Regions from separate parts of the Aurantimonas sp. C2-5-R2 genome, predicted to be linked through region 1. Evidence: predicted binding sites of a transcription regulator. Region 1 holds the regulator's gene; each other region holds the start of a gene.
What was found. The regulator LexA, encoded in region 1, represses DNA repair genes until DNA is damaged. The targets are predictions, from matches to a motif close to TGTTCNNNNTGTGTTCNG.
Positions count from the first base shown of each region.

Region 1 (2,266 bases):
TTGGTCGCCTCCAACCCGTTCGGCGTCGCGGCGATGGTGGTAGCGGCCGGCGGCGATGCGATCGACTGCGGGATCGCTGGCGACGACGTCGCCACGATCGACGCGCGCCTGAGCGATTCCATCCGGGACCGGGCGGATGTCTTCGTCACGATCGGCGGGGCGTCGGTTGGCGATCACGATCTGGTCGGCAAGGTGTTCGCCAACCGCGGCGTCGGACTCGACTTCTGGAAGGTCGCGATGCGCCCCGGCAAGCCATTGATGGCGGGGCGGCTCGGCGATCTGACGATCGTCGGACTGCCGGGCAATCCGGCCTCCTCCATGGTCGCGGCGAGGTTGTTCCTGGTTCCATTGGTGCGCCGGTTGGCAGGCCTTCCCGATCGCCAGCTCTACCGGCATGGGCTGCTCGGTGCGCCGATGCCTGAAAATGGCCTGCGGACCGACTTCGTCCGGTCGCGGCTGGAGGTTCGAGAAGACGGCGTCATCCGGGTCATTCCGCTGCCCCGCCAGGATTCCTCCCTCCTGTCCACCTACGCGCAGGCCGACGCGCTGCTCGTGCGGGCTCCTTCGGCGGCTCCGGCCAGTGCGGGCGAGGCTTGCCGCTACGTTGTGCTCGACGAATGGAAGGGTCTTGCGGAACACAACTAGAACAGATAGGTTTGTTCAGGTTTTGTTTTAGGGAGTCGCCTCGATGCTGACACGCAAGCAGCACGACCTTTTGTCGTTCATTCACGAACGGCTGAGGGATAGCGGGGTGCCTCCCTCCTTCGACGAGATGAAGGACGCGCTGGAGCTTCGCTCAAAATCCGGCATTCATCGCCTGATTACCGCGCTTGAGGAGCGGGGCTTCATTCGGCGCCTGCCCAATCGCGCGCGAGCGCTGGAGATCCTCAAGCTGCCCGAAGCGATGCAGAAGGACCGCCCTGCCCCCGTCGGCCACGCCGGGTTTACGCCGAGCGTGATCGAAGGAAGCCGCGACGCGGCACGCAAGACGTCTGAGCCGATTTCCCGACGCGCGACGACGAGACCGCCTGAACCGGCCACAGTCTCGATTCCGGTCATGGGCCGGATCGCGGCGGGCGTTCCCATTTCGGCGATCCAGCACACCACCCATTCCCTCGCCGTGCCGCCGGATATGCTTGGCGGCGGCGAGCATTATGCGCTGGAAGTCAAGGGCGATTCGATGATCGAAGCCGGAATCCTCGACGGCGACACGGTGGTGATTCGCCGCGCCGACACGGCGACGCCCGGGGAGATCGTTGTCGCGCTGGTCGACGAGGAGGAAGCGACGCTGAAGCGGTTTCGCCGGCGCGGCAATACGATTGCGCTGGAGGCTGCCAATCCGGCTTATGAAACGCGGATCTTCGGCTCCGAGCGGGTCAAGGTTCAGGGCCGGCTGGTCGGGCTCATCCGCAAATACTGAAGGCCGGACCGACAGTTGGCAACCGATCCCGCGGAGCCAACTTTTCGACCTGTGCCAGCTGCTGCTTGAGCCGCGAACCAGGCCGCGCCGCGCAGAGCCGTGACGGCGCCGCGAAGGAAGCGCGTGTGGATCGTTCCCGGGTCGGGGCGAGGTTTCGCGGTGTCCGGTTTGAATGGCCGCGGGGTGCCTTTCGATCATGTTCACCGGGTTTTCTTCTTGCCTCCCTTGCACCGGGCCCGTCGCGCAGGTATCTGCGTCCTCGGAGAGGTGGCCGAGTGGTCGAAGGCGCTCCCCTGCTAAGGGAGTATACGGGAGACCGTATCGAGGGTTCGAATCCCTTCCTCTCCGCCACTTCAGAACAGAACCGGGCACGCCGTGCGTGGCCGATTTTACGCCGGATGCGGCGGCGAGCGTTCTGAGCAAATCTCCCTTCGATCCCATGATGCGCACTTCGCCTTCAGCGACCTCGACCCTTTGGGCCAGCGCCCGCAGGTGATCGCGGCGATAGCCGCCTCCGTCGAGGCGCATCCGCTCCCTGGCCGTTTGGGCGAACTTGCGGACCATCTGCGGCGTAATCGCCTTCTGGCCTGAGCTTTCCAACAGGGCCTGCGCGCGGTCGGCATCGGCTCTCGCCTGATCGCGAATCGCCTTGAGGCCGGTGATGCGGTCCTTCAGCGCCGGATCGTCCAGATCAGCCACGCCCGATTCGATGGCGTCATACAGCCGCTTCAGCCGCAGATCGGTTTCAGCGGCGCGTTTGTTCAGTTCAGCGATATGTTCGCGGCGGCGGTCAGAACGGTCCTGACGGCGGTCGAGGACGGTGGCGAGGACCTGTTCCAGCCGCTC
Region 1 covers NZ_JAZHLJ010000055.1:12,282-14,547, reverse strand. The annotation lists gene VQ044_RS18385 (molybdopterin molybdotransferase MoeA) at 1-645, shown strand, start outside; gene lexA (transcriptional repressor LexA) at 689-1,420, shown strand; tRNA gene VQ044_RS18375 (tRNA-Ser) at 1,682-1,771, shown strand.

Region 2 (2,266 bases), on a different contig from region 1:
GGATTTCGTCGTCGAGATCGCGCGACGATCCCCCACCGCCGCCGCCCTGGTCGTAACCGCCGCCGCCGGATTTTCCGCCGCCACCGGAGCCGCCGCGCGCGCCGCCGCTCTGGTCATAACCGCCGCCACCACCACCGGAGCCGCCGCCTTCGCCGCGACTGTCGAGCATCTGCAGTTCGCCGCGGAAGCGTTGCAGCACGACTTCCGTCGTATAGCGCTTCTGCCCCGACTGGTCCTCCCAGTTGCGGGTCTGGAGCTGGCCCTCGATATAGACCTTCGCGCCCTTCTTCAGATATTGCTCGGCGACCTTCACGAGGTTCTCGTTGAAGATCACGACATTGTGCCACTCGGTCTTTTCCCGGCGCTCGCCGCTATTCTTGTCCCGCCAGCTTTCCGAGGTGGCGATCCGCAGATTGACCACCGCGTCGCCGGAGTTCAGGCGGCGGATCTCCGGATCGGCTCCGAGATTTCCGACCAGGATCACCTTGTTCACGCTGCCTGCCATTATCGAACTCCATGCTTTAAAACCGGCGCGATCCTATCCGACCACGCGAAGGGGCGAAAGGACGCAGGCGCACTCGTCCACCGCTGAAAACGCTCTGCGTCCGTTTGCGCGATTTCCCGGCGCCGGCCGTATGCGCTTGGCTGACTCACTTTAGCCTGCTAAGAACAAAAAAAGAACATTATTGAAATCGAGTCAATGGCGGGCCGCCTTGGAAGAGTCGCCTGGACGACTTAAGTAGGCTCGGTCTCCCAATCACAAGGACCGCCGGACGCGTCATGGCCGAACTGAAGACGATCTCCATTCGCGGCGCGCGCGAGCATAATCTCAAGAACGTCGATCTTGACCTGCCGCGCGACACATTGATCGTCATGACCGGCCTGTCGGGCTCGGGCAAGTCGTCGCTGGCGTTCGACACGATCTATGCCGAAGGGCAGCGGCGCTATGTCGAGAGCCTGTCGGCATATGCCCGCCAGTTCCTCGAGATGATGCAAAAGCCCGATGTCGATCAGATCGACGGGCTGTCGCCGGCGATCTCGATCGAACAGAAAACGACCTCGAAAAACCCGCGTTCGACCGTCGGCACCGTCACCGAAATCTACGACTATCTGCGGCTGCTGTTCGCGCGCGTCGGCGTTCCCTATTCGCCCGCCACCGGCCTGCCGATCGAGAGCCAGACGGTCAGCCAGATGGTCGACCGCGTCCTGGAACTCGACGAGGGCGCCCGTCTCTATCTGCTGGCCCCCATCGTGCGCGGCCGCAAGGGCGAATACCGCAAGGAACTGGCGGAACTGCAGAAAAAGGGCTTCCAGCGGGTCCGCGTCGACGGTGAGTTCTACGACATTGCCGACGCGCCGGTCCTCGACAAGAAGTACAAGCACGATATCGACGTGGTGGTCGACCGTATCGTCGTACGGGGCGACATATCCGCGCGCCTTGCAGATTCAATGGAGACCGCGCTGGGTCTCGCAGATGGGCTGGCGGTGGCCGAATTCGCCGACGGCGTCGACGAGAACGGCAAACCGCGGCAACTGGTGTTTTCGGAAAAATTCGCCTGCCCGGTTTCGGGCTTCACGATCCCGGAGATCGAGCCGCGCTTGTTTTCGTTCAACAATCCGTTCGGCGCCTGTCCGCGCTGCGACGGCCTCGGCTCGCAGCGCGCCGTCGATCCCAAGCTGATCGTCCCCAACGAGGCAGTGACGCTGAAGGGCGGCGCGATCGCGCCCTGGGCGAAATCGACCTCGCCCTATTACGCCCAGACGCTCGACGCGCTCGGACGCACCTTCGGCTTCAAACAGACCGACAAATGGTCGGAGCTGCCGGATGACGCCCAGAACGCGATCCTGAACGGCACCGGCAAGACCAAGATCGAATTCCGCTACAATGACGGAATGCGATCCTACAAGACGACGAAAAGCTTCGAGGGCATCGTGCCCAATCTCGCGCGCCGCTGGAAGGAGACCGATTCGGCCTGGATGCGCGAGGAGATCGAGCGCTTCATGTCGGCGACCCCCTGCCCGGCCTGCGGTGGCCATCGGCTGAAACCGGAGGCGCTGGCGGTCAAGATCGGCGGATGCCACATCGGCGAGGTGACCGAGCTGTCGATCCGCGCGGCTGGCGACTGGTTCGAGGCGCTGCCGGCCAAACTCAGCGACAAGCACAATCAGATCGCCGTGCGGATCTTGAAGGAAATCCGTGAGCGGCTCCGCTTCCTCAACGATGTCGGGCTCGAATATCTGACCCTGTCGCGCTCATCCGGAACCC
Region 2 covers NZ_JAZHLJ010000009.1:64,795-67,060, forward strand. The annotation lists gene VQ044_RS06595 (single-stranded DNA-binding protein) at 1-505, opposite strand, end outside; gene uvrA (excinuclease ABC subunit UvrA) at 781-2,266, shown strand, end outside.
Region 2: the regulator LexA is predicted to act here: its motif matches at 666-683, upstream of uvrA (excinuclease ABC subunit UvrA).

Region 3 (2,266 bases), on a different contig from region 1:
GGCCAAACGCATCGTTCACCCCGACGACCGGGTGGTGTTTCAGTACACGACGTCTTCGACCAATTTGCAGAAGAAGCTGGGGGTCGGCGGAGCCAGATAGGCAAGGAGCGGTTCTCCCACCGACTCCAGGCGACGCCGGCGCTCACGAACCATCGCCCGTGGGCGGCTTTGCGCCCTTGGTCACAGAGGTGCCGCCGCTTTTTAGATCCTACCCGCCGGCTTCGCCCCACAGATTACGATTAAGGGCGCGCCGGAGCCGGAAATTGACTTCACGACCTTCGATTGTGTCGAATTCGATCTGCGCCTGCTCGTGGCCGGCAAGATAGCGCTGCGTGACCGTGTTCACATGCATTTCCATGTCGGCGCAGGTTCGCTCAGTTCGCAGGTTCCTGACCGCCATCTCCATCCGCTTCAGCCACGTCTTGGCAATGGTCGCGTGCTGGTTCTCATGCCGTTTGATGTCTGCTTCGAGCGTCCGCCAGACCAGCACCGTGCGCGCGGAAACACGCTTGGGTGGCGTCCATTTCGGCAGGGTGATGTGCAGTGTGAGCCCCAGATCCGCGCGGTCAACCGCACAACCTTTGGTAACCTTCTTGTAGGTCACCTTGCCGTCGAATTTCACCTCGGTCGCACCGGGGTGGCGCAGGCCGGTCTCGGCGACATAGGGACCCTGTCGGTTGAGGTCCTCGTCGAGTTCGGCAAGTGTCGAGCCGCGAACGGCGAAATAGCTGGTTTCCTGATCGACCGATCCGGCATGGGCGACGCCCGCCCATAGCCAGGCAAGACCCACCACGATCGACCCCATCCCCGCGCGCATTGCACAGATTCCTTGCGACAAGAAGTTCGTAAGGGACACGCTACCCGATCGCGCACGCAACACAAGCGCCGCCCATCGGCCGTCATAAAACACATGGCCGTGGAACGCCGGTGCTAACGGCCGGCTCCTTGTACGACCGGCCCGTCCGACATCCGCCTTGACAGCGCCTCAGTAAATGGAACATAAAGCGAACATCGAACAAAAAGGGAACTCACTATGCTCACCTTCGCCAAGGACTTGCTGTCTCTCGCCGCTGTGTCGGGTTTCGTCCTCAGCCTGAGTCTTCTGATCCACGCGGTTTAATGCAACGTTTTCTGGGGATCGGACGGTTCGGGTCTTACCCCGTCGAATGGCGTGGGTTACCTCTTGGGCGATGCGCGTAGGGCTTTGCTCTGACGCGCGGTTTGCGAGGAAACGGGACGGGTCCTCCAATCGGTATCGTGCCGCGGTGCCGGAGCCAGTAAAGACGGGGTGATCGGCCATGACGGAACCGGTGGAATGCGATCCGAAATTCATTCACCTTCGGGTCCATAGCGCGTTTTCGCTGCTGGAAGGCGCGTTGCGGCTGGACCAGATCATCCAGTTCGCCAAGACGGACGGATTGCCGGCGATCGGGATCAGTGACACGAACAACCTGTTCGGCGCACTGGAGTTTTCCGAAAAGGCCGCGAAGGCCGGCATACAGCCGATTATCGGATGTCAGCTCGACGTCGACTTTGGCGATACCGAGTCTGAGGAGCGCGGCGGCCGCAAGGACCGGAATTTGGCGTCGATCGCGCCGCTGGTGTTGATCGCCGCGAGCGAGGTGGGGTTCGCCAATCTCGTCGAAATCGTTTCGCTAGCCTATCTCGGACATCCGGATAACCCCAAACCGCACGTCTTGTTCGATTGGGTGGCGGAGCGTGCCGAGGGGGTGATCGCCCTGACTGGCGGGCCGCTGGGGCCGATCGGCGCGGCACTTGCCGCCGACCGGGAGGCGATCGCCCGGACCCGGTTGGAGCGTCTGGCGGCGATCTTCGGCGACCGGCTTTATGTCGAACTGCAGCGCCAGGAAGGGCGGAGCCGCAAGGTGGAGGCCGGAACGGTTCGGCTAGCCTATGATTTCGCGCTTCCCCTCGTGGCGACCAACGAGCCGTTCTTTTTTGGCCGAGACGATTTCGAGGCCCATGACGCGCTGATGGCGGTGGCGAGCAACCGGCTGGTCAGTCACGAGGATCGGCGTCGGCTTTCGCGGGACCACAGCCTCAAATCGCAGGGCGAAATGGCGGTGCTGTTCGCCGATTTGCCGGAAGCCCTTCACAATACGGTCGAGATCGCCCGGCGTTGTTCCTACCGGCCAACGACGCGGGCGCCGATCTTGCCACGTTTCGCCGGCGCCGACGCCGACCCGGTCGAGGCGGAGGGCGCGGAAACCGCCGAACTTCGCCGGCAGGCCGTCGAAGGCTTGGA
Region 3 covers NZ_JAZHLJ010000002.1:73,702-75,967, reverse strand. The annotation lists gene VQ044_RS01390 (NAD(P)/FAD-dependent oxidoreductase) at 1-100, shown strand, start outside; gene VQ044_RS01385 (DUF922 domain-containing Zn-dependent protease) at 209-817, opposite strand; gene dnaE (DNA polymerase III subunit alpha) at 1,299-2,266, shown strand, end outside.
Region 3: the regulator LexA is predicted to act here: its motif matches at 1,012-1,029, upstream of dnaE (DNA polymerase III subunit alpha).